Roseibium sp. Sym1: one gene and its partner. The protein of the gene in region 1 binds, or shares a complex with, the protein of each later gene. Links are inferred from orthologs where the notes say so. Each region holds a gene or a part of one and is shown on either strand. Other genes may lie near its edges.

Evidence for each region. The genes of interacting proteins can lie anywhere in the genome.
Region 2: the proteins of O6760_RS17045 (region 1) and uvrB are in contact, whole or in part, in a crystal structure (PDB 7EGT), measured with the Thermus thermophilus proteins. The link is inferred for Roseibium sp. Sym1 from one-to-one orthologs. Residues at the interface, in WP_096412145.1 of Thermus thermophilus: His654, Arg656, Phe657, Gln666, Asp668, Glu669, Lys680, Arg681, Leu682, Ser683, Lys685, Tyr686, Ala687; in WP_096411307.1 of Thermus thermophilus: Glu23, Leu25, Arg26, Asp27, Gly28, Glu29, Arg30, Phe31, Arg55, Glu326, Asp327, Phe328, Glu379, Ser382, Gln383, His398, Gly400, Arg401.

What each region holds. Positions count from the first base shown.
Region 1 is NZ_CP114786.1:3,759,812-3,763,317, reverse strand. Bases 54-3,094 are described here. They hold O6760_RS17045 (ATP-dependent helicase), read right to left. Parts: upstream 2,773-3,094; coding sequence 334-2,772; downstream 54-333. Other genes in these bases: O6760_RS17040 (FAD-dependent monooxygenase), read right to left, coding at 2,891-3,094; O6760_RS17050 (tetratricopeptide repeat protein), read left to right, coding at 54-292. Outside these bases: more of O6760_RS17050, read left to right, coding at 1-53; more of O6760_RS17040, read right to left, coding at 3,095-3,506. UniProt on the Escherichia coli protein: A helicase with DNA-dependent ATPase activity. Unwinds DNA duplexes with 3'-5' polarity. Translocates on single-stranded DNA with 3'-5' polarity. Initiates unwinding more efficiently from a nicked substrate than double-stranded DNA.
Region 2 is NZ_CP114786.1:3,502,166-3,506,209, forward strand. The notes cover bases 198-3,776. They hold uvrB (excinuclease ABC subunit UvrB), read right to left. Parts: upstream 3,383-3,776; coding sequence 398-3,382; downstream 198-397. Other genes in these bases: O6760_RS15870 (AAA family ATPase), read right to left, coding at 198-310. Outside these bases: more of O6760_RS15870, read right to left, coding at 1-197; O6760_RS15880 (DUF1344 domain-containing protein), read right to left, coding at 3,893-4,044. UniProt on the Escherichia coli protein: The UvrABC repair system catalyzes the recognition and processing of DNA lesions. A damage recognition complex composed of 2 UvrA and 2 UvrB subunits scans DNA for abnormalities.

The sequences.
Region 1 (3,506 bases):
AAGGGACTTGCTCGACGAGGTCATTGCGGAAGCGCCGGACTATTCCGAAGGCTGGAACCAGCGTGCCTACGTGCTGTTTCTCCAGGGCAATTACGAAGCCAGCCTGGAAGACATCGAGCGGGCGCTGGAACTTGAACCGCGCCATTTCGGCGCCCTCTCCGGCAAGGCCATGATCTTCATGACCCTTGGCCGCGTGAAACTCGGGCAAAAGGCCCTGCGCGAAGCTGTCGAAATCCACCCCTATCTGAAGGAACGCAACATGCTGATCCAGCCCAGTGGCGTGGATCTTTAGTCGGCCACCTTCGGGTGGCCGGTTCCTGTCAATTCATCGGTTCAATGCCGCTCGACGAAGCTGTCGATGACCTTTTTCACCCCGGCCTTCTCAAAATCGATGGTCAGCTTGTTGCCCTCGATCGACTTGATCGCGCCATAGCCGAACTTGATGTGGAAGACCCGTTCGCCAAGGGAATAGTCCGACGGGGTGTCACTGACCGACTTGGCCACCAGCTCGCCCTCAATGGTCAGCGGGCCCTGGCGTTTCTGGCGCGCGGACTGGTAGCCGCGTCCGCCGCCGTCCGAAAAGCCGTCCGAGGACTTGCGGTTGCGCTGTGCCCGCTTCCAGCCCGGTGTCGAATAGCTGCCGCCTTCGAAGGGATCGTGGCTGTCGAAACGCGAGGGGCCATAGCCGCCACCGGCATAGCCGCCGTAATTGGAGGACGGCTCGGCGATCTCGACATGATCGGGCGGCAATTCGTCCAGGAAACGTGACGGCACGGTCGATTGCCAGAGCCCGTGAATGCGCCGGTTGGAGGCGAAATAGAGCTTGGCGCGCTTCTTGGCACGGGTGATGCCGACATAGGCCAGCCTGCGTTCCTCTTCGAGGCCGGCCCGGCCGCTCTCGTCCAGGGCACGCTGATGGGGAAAGAGCCCCTCTTCCCAGCCAGGCAGGAACACCGTGTCGAATTCCAGGCCCTTGGCGGAATGCAGCGTCATGATCGAGACCGCATCGCTGGCATCGGCGCTGTCCCGGTCCATGACCAGCGAAATATGCTCCAGGAACCCGGCAAGGGACTCGAACTCCTCCATGGAGCGGATCAGTTCCTTCAGGTTGTCGAGCCGGCCCGGCGCTTCCGCCGACCGGTCCAGGCGCCACATTTCCGTGTAGCCGCTTTCATCCAGGATGATTTCGGCAAGTTCGGTGTGCTTGATCTGGTCGAGCTGACGGCGCCAGCGCTCGAAATTGTCGAGCACGGTCTTGAGCGCATTGCGCGGTTTGGGCTTGAGCTCTTCGGTATCGATCAGTTGCGCGGCCGCCTGCATCAGCGGAATACGCTCGGCGCGGGCAAGGCCATGCACCAGTTTCAGCGTGGCATCACCAAGACCGCGCTTGGGCGTGTTGACGATGCGCTCGAACGCCAGATCGTCGGCCGGTTGCGCGACACAGCGGAAATAGGCCATGGCATCGCGGATCTCCATGCGCTCATAGAAGCGCGGACCGCCGATGACGCGGTAGTTCAGGCCGAGCGTGACGAAACGGTCTTCGAACTCGCGCATCTGGAAGGAAGCGCGTACCAGCACCGCGATCTCGTTGAGCGCGTGGCCCTTGGACTGCAGCGCCTCGATCTCGTCGCCAATGGTGCGGGCTTCCTCTTCCGAGTCCCAGACCGAGGCGACCGAAACCAGGTCGTGATCCGGTTCGTCGAAATCGGTGAACAGCGTCTTGCCGAGCCGGCCCTCATTGAAGGCGATCAGGTGGGAAGCGGCGGCCAGAATGTGGCTGGTCGAGCGGTAGTTCCGTTCCAGCCGGATTACTTCCGCGCCCTTGAAGTCGTGCTCGAAGCGCAGGATGTTGTCGACCTCCGCCCCGCGCCAGCCGTAGATCGACTGGTCGTCATCGCCGACACAGCAGACATTCGGATTGCCCTGGGCGAGCAGCCGCAGCCACAGATACTGGGCGATGTTGGTGTCCTGGTATTCGTCGACCAGCATGTAGCGGAAGCGGCGCTGATAGTCCTTCAGCACATCCGGGTGGGTCTTGAACAGCGTGATGACATGCAGGAGCAGGTCGCCGAAGTCAGCCGCGTTCAGGATCGACAGGCGCTCCTGGTATTCCTCGTAGAGCCTGCGGCCCTTGCCGTTGGCGAAGGCCCGCGCCTCGCCTTCCGGAACGTCCTTCGGCGTCCACGCCCGGTTCTTCCAGCTGTCGAGCATGCCGGCGAAGGCCTTTGCCGTCCAGCGCTTGTCGTCCAGCCCCTCGGCCTGGATAATCTGCTTGATCAGCCGGATCTGGTCGTCGGTGTCGAGGATCGAGAACGAGGATTTCAGGCCGACCAGCTCGGCGTGTTTCCGGAGGATCTTGACGCAGATCGAGTGGAACGTGCCGAGCCAGGCCATGCCCTCGACATTGCCGCCGACAAAAGCGGCAATACGCTCCTTCATCTCGCGCGCGGCCTTGTTGGTGAAGGTCACCGACAGAATTTCCGACGGCCGTGCCAGCCCGGTCGCAAGGATGTGGGCGATGCGTGTGGTCAGCACCCGGGTCTTGCCGGTTCCCGCACCGGCCAGCACCAGGACGGGACCTTCCGTGGTTTTCACGGCCAGCCGCTGTTCAGGGTTGAGACCGGTCAGATAATCCGGCGCCCGCCGCGCCGCCATGGCCCGCGCGGCAATCCCCCCCTGCGGGCGCTCGGGCACTGGCGCGGGCTCGGCCCGTGTCCCGACAGGCTGAAAGGGATCGTCAAATGGATCGTCGTACCCGTCCGGGTCGGTCATGGTTTACTGGTCCGGTGTATCTTGAGCGCTCTTGGAAAAGAACAATATAGCAACAAAGCGGCGCTGGCGAGGCGGGATCAGGGGATTTGGTGGGGACAAAAAACCCGTTTTCCGGCCTTTACGGCACCATACCGGTGACAGCCCCGGACAGAGCGGTCTCAAGAACAGCCTGCAATCCGGCAACATCCCCGACATCATCCTGCCGTGTTCCGATCCGCCCGTCAGGCCGAATCCACATCGCACAGCGCTCGATGATGCCAAGGCGATTATGGGCTTTCAACTCCAGATCCGTCAGGAGGACAGCAGGCTCATGGCCGAGGACGGTCCTGGCTGCGGCACCTTCGATGCTCCTGGCAACGACGCGGAGCGAAAGGCGCTCCCCGGATGATCGGCAAAGCTCGATCGCCGACCTGACAAGCCGTTCCGCTTCCACGCCGCCATCGCCGATGAACAGTAGGATGGTCTGCCCGACCGAACCAAGATGGCCTGTCAGGTATCCGTTCTGACCATCCACGCCGGACACCCGGACATCCGTGGGCAACAGTTCGCCCGGGCCCGGCCCGAACTCGGGCCTGGGACCGGCGACCGCCGGGCTCTCGCCATAAGTTCCCAGAACGGCCTCGTACCCCGTGCCGCCATTTGCAAGATAATGTGTGAGCGTCACGGCAAACCTGCGGAATGCCCGGGACCGTTCAGCCGGGTCCGCAATGGAGAAAAGATCGTCATTTTGCTGG
Region 2 (4,044 bases), 260 kb from region 1 along the record:
TTTGTGTCCTGTATTTTACTTCGAATGAAGCATCAAATCCATTAAATCCAAAATCCAACCCCATTTTTGTTCTTGGGTTATTCCCTGACACAGTGTCTGTGTATGTGCCGAGTGTTTCGTGGACACCATTCAGTACAATAGGGCTATCGGCTGATCTTCTATTTTGTATAGTCTGCGCTAGCAGGTTAATGGCGCTCAACGCAGAAGATTTACCTGTGTTATTTGCGCCCATAAAAATATTTATTTTTGAAAAATCGAATCTCTGCTGTCTATAAGCGCGAAAGTTATTTAGAGATATGTAATTTAGCATTGTCTTCAACTTTTCTCTTTCCACTAAAAGTATCGAAGAGAATCATTGGAAGTGCAACCCGTGATATTTGTGCGCTTCAATAGAAGCCTACCGCCCCGGCCGTCCACTCTTCTTCGGCCGGCCGCGCCGCCGTTTTTCCTCCGCCGGATCCTCATAGGATCCCGCGCCGATCTTGCCCCGCACCACCGGCTTCGGATCGTCCGACCCCAGCGGCACTTCGGTGCGGCCGACCGTCATTTCGTCGAGCGTGTTCTTGCGCACCTTGGCGCTCGGGGCGGGGAGGGCATTCTTGTCTTTGGCGGCGCGGGCCTTGTCGCGGGCGGTGAGTTTCTTCTTGCCGGACGCGCCCTCCTTGGTGCCGCCGGCGCCGAATTTGCGGTCGCCCTTGTAGCCGCCGGACTTGCTGTCGACGTCGGACTGGCGGGCCATGGCGTCGTCGGCGACGGCGAGTTCCGTTTCCTGGAGACGCTTGATCTCGTCGCGCAGGCGCGCGGCGGTCTCGAAGTCGAGATCGGCGGCGGCGTCGCGCATCTGTTTTTCCAGGCTCTCGATATGGGCGGCCAGGTTGTGGCCGACCAGCGAGCCTTCCTCGGCGAAGCCGGCATCGACCGTGACGTGGTCCTGCTCGTAGACGCTGTCGAGAATGTCGGCAATGTTGCGCTTGACACTTTCCGGGGTGATGCCGTGTTCGGCGTTGTAGGCGAGCTGCTTCTCGCGGCGGCGGTTGGTCTCGGCGATCGCCCGTTCCATGGAGCCGGTCATGTGGTCGGCATAGAGGATGACCTTGCCGTCGACGTTACGGGCCGCGCGGCCGATGGTCTGGATCAGCGAGGTTTCGGAGCGCAGGAAACCCTCCTTGTCGGCGTCGAGAATGGCGACCAGGGCGCATTCGGGAATGTCGAGGCCCTCGCGCAGCAGGTTGATGCCGACCAGCACGTCGAAGGCGCCGAGGCGCAGGTCGCGCAGGATCTCGATGCGTTCCAGCGTGTCGATGTCGGAATGCATGTAGCGCACGCGCACGCCGTTCTCGTGCAGGTATTCGGTCAGGTCCTCGGCCATGCGCTTGGTCAGCGTGGTCACAAGGGTGCGGTAGCCCTTGCTTGCGACCTCGCGCACCTCGCCGAGGAGATCGTCGACCTGGCTGGTGGCCGGGCGGATGTCGACCGGCGGGTCGATCAGCCCGGTCGGGCGGATGACCTGCTCGGCGAAGACACCGCCGGACTGGTCCATCTCCCAGGAGCCGGGCGTCGCCGAGACCGCGATCGACTGCGGCCGCATGGCGTTCCATTCCTCGAAGCGCAGCGGCCGGTTGTCCATGCAGGACGGGAGGCGGAAGCCGTATTCGGCCAGCGTCGCCTTGCGGCGGAAGTCGCCCCGGTACATGGCGCCGATCTGCGGAATGGTGACGTGGCTCTCGTCGGCGAAGACGATGGTGTTGTCGGGCAGGTATTCGAACAGGGTGGGGGGCGGCTCGCCCGGCTTGCGGCCGGTGAGATAGCGCGAATAGTTCTCGATGCCCTGGCAGGAGCCGGTGGCCTCCAGCATCTCCAGGTCGAACATGGTGCGCTGTTCCAGGCGCTGCGCCTCCAGCAGGCGGCCGTGATTGTTCAGTTCCTCCAGCCGGTGCTTCAGCTCGTCCTTGATCGACTTGATCGCCTGGTTCAGGGTCGGCTTGGGCGTGACATAGTGCGAGTTGGCGTAGATCTTGACGCTTTTCAGCTCGCCGGATTTCTGCCCGGTCAGCGGGTCGAACTCGGTGATCGCCTCGATCTCGTCGCCGAACATGGAAATGCGCCAGGCGGTGTCCTCGTAGTGGGCCGGGAACAGCTCGATCGTGTCGCCGCGCACCCGGAAGGTGCCGCGCTGGAAGGCGGCGTCGTTGCGCTTGTATTGCAGGGCCACCAGGTCGGCGATCAGCTGGCGCTGGTCCATGCGCTCGCCGACCTCGATGGCGAAGGTCATGGCGGTGTAGGTCTCGACCGAGCCGATACCGTAGATGCAGGACACCGAGGCGACGATGATGACGTCGTCGCGCTCCAGCAGCGCGCGCGTGGCCGAGTGGCGCATGCGGTCGATCTGCTCGTTGATCGAGCTTTCCTTCTCGATATAGGTGTCCGTGCGCGGCACATAGGCTTCGGGCTGGTAGTAGTCGTAGTAGGAGACGAAATACTCGACCGCGTTGTCCGGGAAGAAGGACTTGAACTCGCCGTAGAGCTGGGCGGCCAGGGTCTTGTTCGGTGCCAGGATCAGCGCCGGGCGCTGGGTCTGCGAGATCACCTGCGCCATCGTATAGGTCTTGCCCGAGCCGGTGACGCCGAGCAGCACCTGGGTCTGCTCGCCGCTGTTCATGCCCTCGACAAGGTCGGCGATGGCGGTCGGCTGGTCGCCCTTGGGCTCGTACTCGGATTTCAGCACGATCGGCACGCCGCCCTCGGATTTCTCCGGACGCTCGGGCCGGTGCGGCACCCACAATTCGCCGTTCTTGTGCAGCGGATTGCCGCTTTCGATCAGCGCGGACAGGGCCTCCACCGTGGCGGTGGCGCCCTGGTTGCCGGTCAGTTCGCCGAATTTCGATTCCCTGGCCTTCTTCTTGTTGGCCTTCTTGTGTTCCTTGAGCTCGGCCTCGAGCTTCTCCGCCTCCTCCAGCGTCATGTCGAGACCGGCCACCGGGTTGAGCCCGCCGGAGGCGCGTTCCCGGGCGCTGTCGGCCTTGCCGATGGAGGTGCCGCGGGAGGATTTGGTCGGTTTTTCCTTTTTTGCACTCGCGGATTTCTTCGCGCTCGCGGCCGTTCCGGGCTTCGCCCTGGCCTCCGCGGGGGCGGCCTGAACGGCCGGCGGCCGCTTGGCCTTGCCTTCGCTTTGCTCAGGGGGCCCTTTTCCCCTGCCAGCGTTCTTTGCTGCCTGTTTCGGCGCGGGCCTTTCGGCTTCCTCGGAGATCTCGGCGGCCCAGTCGCTGATCGAGCCGGACAGGGGCGTGCCGGAGAGCGGTTTCTGAGGGGCTTCGCCGAAGCCGTCTGCGGAAGGATCGTCGGAAGGGGATTTTGGCCCTGAGGTGTTCTGGCGCTTGCTCATGGGCGCAATATGGTCCGGTTGCGCGCGTGAGGAAAGGGGGTGGTTGCGGCTTTGTTCCGCTTTGTCGCACTTCCTGTCAGTCTCCTGACACAAGGCTGTCAGGAAGTCTGCCGGGCACAAGCCTGAAGGGAGAAAAAGATCGGCCCGCAAAGTGAGGGCACGGACTCACAAAATTGTGCCATCAGGCGTTAATCGGACATTGAACAGCAAGGAAAAGTCTGAAGTGCCATGCTGGTGCATGGCGCAATGGCTTTGACGAAGCTGTTCGATGTCCGATTGATGTCCTCCGGATCGCTCGAAAAAGGACTGCAATCTGCGTTGCAAGAGTTTGAAAGCCAGCCAGGCTTCCTTCACTCTTGCGCCTTGTTTTCAGTCCTTTTTCGAGCGACCTGAAGGTACAATTTTGTGAGTCCGTGCCCTCGGGTGGGACGCGGGCCGATGGAAAGTTGGACAGTGCCTCCGGAGCCGACGGGGTTCCGGAGAGCGGATCGATGGGGTTGGGTCCTGGTCCTAGTCCAGGATCTCGAGCGCGGTGGCGTAGAGGTCGCCGGTCTCCGTCGTGGCGTAGGTGACCAGGACCTCCATTCCGATCACCAGCTGCTCCGGGCCGATATCGCCGGCCAGCTGGAATTCGGTGCCGTCCTCAAGCGTGAACAATCCGT